2 regions of the Cytobacillus sp. SAFR-174 genome follow, and region 2 is predicted to be linked to the other one. Evidence: riboswitches for the same ligand, from Rfam matches in the RefSeq annotation. Region 2 holds a riboswitch; the other holds the start of a gene.

Region 1 (3,113 bases), on a different contig from region 2:
CAAAGCCTTTGAAAACAAATACTTCTTCTTTTTCTTTTAAGTAATTGATTACTTTATTATAAAGATTGGAGAATGCTTCTTCAGAGATGGGCTGGTTTACGCTGCCCCAGTCCATTTTATCTTTATTTGATGCTTCTTCAACAATGTATTTATCTTTAGGGGAACGCCCTGTATACTTTCCTGTAGTAGCGCGTACAGCACCAGTGGAAGTAAGGGACCCTTCATTGCGGTTTAAAACTTTTTCCACAAGCTGAGGAACGGATAATTGCACTTGAATGTTGCTGCCATTTAATAATTCACTCAATTCGTTTGATATGCTTACAGAGTTCATCTGATGAATACCTTCCTTTTTCCCGATTTTTTTATGAAAGTGATTACATCTCGAAATTAGTATAACACATTGAAATGATTAGTCTATACTATTACGAAACTTTTTTGTCTCTGTTATTAAATTGTCACAATTGGACAGGTAATCTCCTTTGATCGCCTTATAACCGATATATGCTATTATAGAAGAAAGTGTTAATTTTACCATGGGACTGATCTAAAATGAAGACAATTGCCCTATATGATGGAACTTGCTCGTTATGCAAGGAAACAAAGAGAATATTTAAAAAGCTCGATTGGCTGGATAAAGTGGAATGGATTTCTCTGCAGGAATATGAGAAAATGCCGGGTTCTTTATCATTCTCCAGACAAGATTTGCGCAAAGAGCTTCATCTTATTACCCCCTCGGGCAGTGTGAAAAAGGGGTACTCTGCAGTACGGAGACTGCTGCTCCTCTTTCCTGCATCCTTTTTGATCAGCACCTTTTTATATTTACCTTTCACTGAACTTCTGGGCGATCCTGCCTACAAATGGATTGCGAAAAACAGGCAAAAATTTCTAAAGAAAAAGTGTGGCGATGGAAGCTGTTCCCTGTAAAGGGGAAGCTTACATTTTGAAGCTGAAATTTAACGGTGAAAAATAATGAGAATCTGTTGACATGGTTCGATAAAATACGGTATGATTCAACCTTGAACGGATACTCTCTTATCCCGAGCTGGTGGAGGGACAGGCCCTATGAAACCCAGCAACCTGCTAAAGGCAATAATCAGCAAAGGTGCTAACCTGACGCAAGGACGTAATTCCTTGAACGATAAGAGTGAAAGGCGCGAATCGATTTGCTTTCAACCTTTTCACTAAATGAGAAGGTTTTTTATATTGCAATGAAATGAACGGCTTTTGGAATGTACTATTTATGTGAGTTTTTGGCATGATTATGAATAATGGATACCTGGCATTCTTGCCGGCGCTGTCTATTTTTCTAATAAAAACTCCATGTTTATTTCATACTACTAAGGGAATGAGTTCCGTATCAAACAGAGATCCATGAAATGACAGGGAAAAATTATTTTTCCGCTTCCCCATTTCTTATTTCTCGCTCAATTTTCTATTTATAAGGAGGAAGCCAGATGTCAACAAAACGTCGTTTGTTTACTTCTGAATCAGTTACTGAAGGTCATCCGGATAAAATCTGTGACCAAATTTCTGATGCAATCTTAGATGCGATTTTAGCTAAAGATGCGAATGCCCGTGTTGCTGCAGAGACTTCTGTAACAACTGGACTTGTATTAGTTGCAGGTGAAATCACAACATCTACATACGTAGATATTCCAAAAATCGTTCGTGAAACGGTAAAAGAAATCGGTTATACCCGTGCTAAATATGGTTTCGATTCTGAAACATGTGCAGTTTTAACTTCCATTGATGAGCAGTCTGCAGATATCGCAATGGGTGTTGACCAGGCACTTGAAGCACGCGAAGGGCAAATGAGCGATCAGGAAATTGAAGCAATCGGTGCAGGAGACCAGGGCTTAATGTTCGGTTTTGCCTGCAACGAAACGAAGGAGCTTATGCCTCTTCCGATTTCTTTGGCACATAAGCTTTCCCGCCGCCTGACTGAAGTTCGTAAAGAAGAGATCCTTCCTTACCTTCGTCCGGATGGAAAAACTCAGGTAACCGTTGAGTATGATGAAAATGACAAGCCTGTCCGTATTGACACAATCGTTATTTCTACTCAGCATCACCCTGAAATCAGCCTGGAGCAAATCCAGCGCAACCTGAAGGAACATGTTATTAACCCGGTTGTTCCGAAAGAACTAATCGATGAGAATACAAAGTACTTCATCAACCCGACTGGACGTTTTGTTATCGGCGGACCACAAGGGGATGCTGGTCTGACTGGACGCAAAATCATTGTTGATACCTACGGCGGATATGCACGCCATGGCGGCGGCGCGTTCTCCGGTAAGGATCCTACAAAGGTTGACCGCTCAGCTGCATATGCTGCACGTTATGTAGCGAAGAACCTTGTAGCAGCCGGTTTGGCAGAAAAAGTTGAAGTTCAGCTTGCTTATGCAATCGGTGTGGCACAGCCTGTTTCAATCTCTGTTGATACATTTGGAACTGGCAAAGTGGATGAAGATGTATTAGTTGATTTAGTAAGAAAGCATTTTGATCTTCGTCCTGCAGGAATTATTAACATGCTTGGCCTTCGCCGCCCAATTTACAAGCAGACAGCTGCTTACGGACATTTCGGACGTACAGATGTTGACCTTCCTTGGGAGCGTACTGACAAGGCAGAAATTCTTCGTTCTGAAGCGTAATAGAAAAGCGGGAGTTGCATTTACAGTGTAACTCCCGCTTTCTTTTTTGCGTCATAATACATATAGGGTGTAATTCACTTTTCGGTCTTTATGCTCTATAGTCGTTTATAATTTTATGGTATCGTATAAACTTCGGATAATGGCTTAATTTTCCGTACAGAAACATTTTATATTCTGCGTGCTAATTATTAGCGATTAGTGGTAGTATTATAGGGTATGTTTTCTAAGACAAAGGAGCCGCATGAGGCTATATCTAAATATTGAGAATAGAATGGAGTAGGTGACGTACATAATGTGTGGTTTTATTGGTTGTGTACATGAAAAAGCACAAAATTACCGTGACGCAGATAAAGAACAATTCCAAAATATGAATGATATCATTACTCACCGGGGTCCGGATGACTCAGGATACTATTTTGATGATCATATTCAATTTGGCTTCCGCCGGCTGAGCATTATTGATAT
Region 2 (3,113 bases):
CCTGAACGATTTTTTCGCTGGCCCTGTGTATCCCTGTATCGATATACTCGCTCCAGCTGGCAGACTGCCTTGAAGCGAGCAGAGTCCATGTATTATTAATAACCTTAGTGCCAACCCCCGTTTTCCCCTCTATTAATCCATCTGCTGCAAGTTCTTCCAGAGCAGTGATAATAGTGCTTCGGTTTACTCCAAACTCTTCAGCCAGTTTCCGCTGGCTTGGAATTTTACTTCCGATTGGCCATTCGCCTTTGGAAATCTTTCCTTTAATCGTTTCCATAACTTGCTGATATTTTGGCAATTGTGCTGTATCCATCCATATAACCGCCTTTATAAAAATTGGCTGGCAAAATTCTTTTCTAATTGGTTGAGGACATTGTATCAGTTATTGCTTATCCTGAAAAGCAGCATAGATAATGGCTGGGAAATGCTGATAAGGGGGATGAAGTTGGCAAATAAAAAATTTATGATTATCGCGGCGCATAGTTCTATTATCATTCTCTGGGCATCCGCATTCCCGGGAATCCGGGCTGGGCTGGAATCATACTCCCCGGAACACCTTGCCCTTTTCAGGCTTTTAATTGGCTCCGCTGCACTTGGTGCCCTCGCACTGGTGACGAAGATGCGCCTTCCGGATATAAGGGATCTTCCTGCCATTTTTATGCTGGGATTCCTTGGTTTTACGGTTTATCATACAGCACTGAATATGGGTGAAAAAACAGTAAGCGCCGGGCCGGCAAGCTTGATTGTATCAATGACTCCAATCTTTTCGGCTGCATTGGCTGCTTTATTTTTAAGCGAAAGGTTTGGAAGAGCAAGGTGGACGGGTTCCGCTGTCAGCTTTGCGGGTGCCGCACTAATTTCGCTTGGTACAGGAGGCGGGTTTGAAATCCAAACCGGTATTTTATTCGTCCTCCTTGCTTCCATTTCAGAAAGCATCTATTTCGTATTTCAGACTAAATATTTTAATAAATACGGATTTTTGTCATTTACATCGTATACGGTATGGGCAGGGACTGCTTTTATGCTGGTTTATCTTCCCGGGCTCGGAAATGAGATCTTTCATGCTTCGGCTGAATCCACTTTAAGTGTCCTCTATTTGGGGATTTTTCCGACGGTAATTCCATATATTGCCCTGGCTTTTCTTGCATCCATAGGGGGAGCGTCTGAAGCGGTGAGTTCTCTATATCTGACTCCAGTAATGGCGTTTGTCATTGCGTGGGTTTGGCTGGGGGAGGTGCCGGCTATGTTATCCATTGTGGGTGGGATGATCGCTCTAGCAGGTGTGGTGATTATTCACCGAAAAGATGGCTCTAAAAATTTACAGAAATTTATGAAAATGGATCAAGTGAAAATATTTAAAAAATATGATTGACATCCTTTTCTTTAAGATGGTAAAGTAATAAACATATTAACAACCGCATAATAAAAATCTTCTTATCAAGAGAGGTTGAGGGACTGGCCCTATGACACCTCGGCAGCGGACAAAAGTGTACCGTGCCAAATCCAGCAAGCATTGCTTGAAAGATAAGAAGAGGACCATTGATAAATGCTGCCCTCTTCTTTCTTTAGAAGAGGGTTTTTGTTTTATGTGGAAAAAATACATCAAGATTCTATTCATAAACATATGAATAATTCTTATCGAGAGAAGCAGAGGGACCTGGCCCAATGAAGCTTCGGCAGCAGGCAGAACGCACCGTGCCAAATCCAGCAGGCAAAAAGCCTGAAAGATAAGGAGAGGATTTCAAAAAACCTCTTCTGGCGGAAGGGGTAAATTTCAGGATATAAATCTTAGTTTTCGCATAGGAATAATTGTTTATAAAGCGGTGACAGGTACCTATACCACATCACGAAAGTGGTATAGGTGCCTGTCACCAACAAAGGAGAGATGCTGCATGATAGAGTTTCAGAATTTAAAGAAGGTCTATGAAAGCGGAGGTCAGCAGGTAGCTGCTCTGGATGGAATAGATTTAAAGATTAATAAGGGTGAGATTTTCGGGGTGATCGGCTTCAGTGGTGCGGGAAAGAGTTCTTTGATCCGCTGTGTCAATTGGCTGGAGAAGCCGACTTCAGGAAAGGTCATTGTAAGTGGCCATGATCTGACGGCTTTATCAGTAAAAGAAATTCGCGAAGTGAAAAGAAACATTGGTATGGTCTTTCAGCATTTTAACCTTTTAAACTCCAAAACCGTGTTTGCGAATGTGGCGATGCCGCTTACACTGGCTAAGATCCCTAAGGATGAAATAAAAAAGCGTGTCCATGAACTATTAGATTTTGTAGGGCTTGCCGATAAGGCGAACAGCTATCCTGATCAGCTATCAGGCGGGCAAAAGCAGCGAATCGGGATTGCAAGGGCGCTGGCGACCCAGCCTTCCATTCTATTATGTGATGAAGCAACGTCAGCTCTGGATCCGCAGACCACCAGCTCGATCCTGCAGCTGCTGAAAAAAATAAATAAAGAATACAACATTACCATTCTGATCATTACTCATGAAATGTCTGTTATCAGGGAGATCTGTGATCGTGTCGCTGTTATCGAGGCAGGGAAAATTATTGAAGAAGGAACCGTCTTCAATGTCTTTTCCTCACCAAAAACTCCAACAGCGAAAAACTTTGTCAGCACGGTTATGAATGATCAAATACCTGACTCCATTAAGCAAGTAATTGAAAAACAGCAGGGGCTTCAAAAGGTATTCAGAATCAACTTTGTCGGAAACTCTGCAGGGCAGCCGCTGCTTTCTCAGGTTGCCAAAAAGTTTAATATCGACTTCAACGTCCTGTTTGGAAATATTACTGAACTGCAGGGAACACCATTTGGCAACCTGATTGTCGAATTCCAAGGTCCGGACAGTGAAATCAAACGTGCTATTCAGTATATCAGCCAGGAAAAAGTTTCAATAAAGGAAGTGACATCACGTGCTAGTTAACCAGGAAAAAATCATCGAAGCCTTAATCGAAACGGTCCAAATGGTGGCATTCTCCTTGCTGTTTTCAGCTTTTATCGGACTGCCGCTCGGCATATTGCTTGTTGTGACAAGGAAAGGGCATCTGCTGGAAAACACCGTTGTTTTTAACATCATAAACAGCATTATTAATATTTTCAGATCAGTCCCCTT

Evidence for each region. Region 2 has a riboswitch for S-adenosylmethionine ahead of ACTHRG_RS07110 (methionine ABC transporter ATP-binding protein). Riboswitches for the same ligand answer to the same signal wherever they lie in the genome.
Region 1: another riboswitch for S-adenosylmethionine. It lies ahead of metK (methionine adenosyltransferase); the one in region 2 lies ahead of ACTHRG_RS07110 (methionine ABC transporter ATP-binding protein).

The regions. Positions count from the first base shown of each region.
Region 1 covers NZ_JBQCMZ010000031.1:7,687-10,799, reverse strand. The annotation lists gene pckA (phosphoenolpyruvate carboxykinase (ATP)) at 1-331, opposite strand, end outside; gene ACTHRG_RS21820 (thiol-disulfide oxidoreductase DCC family protein) at 550-924, shown strand; SAM riboswitch class I at 1,030-1,145, shown strand; gene metK (methionine adenosyltransferase) at 1,455-2,648, shown strand; gene asnB (asparagine synthase (glutamine-hydrolyzing)) at 2,941-3,113, shown strand, end outside.
Region 2 covers NZ_JBQCMZ010000005.1:92,292-95,404, forward strand. The annotation lists gene pdxR (MocR-like pyridoxine biosynthesis transcription factor PdxR) at 1-313, opposite strand, end outside; gene ACTHRG_RS07105 (DMT family transporter) at 446-1,372, shown strand; SAM riboswitch class I at 1,432-1,531, shown strand; SAM riboswitch class I at 1,633-1,734, shown strand; gene ACTHRG_RS07110 (methionine ABC transporter ATP-binding protein) at 1,893-2,924, shown strand; gene ACTHRG_RS07115 (methionine ABC transporter permease) at 2,914-3,113, shown strand, end outside.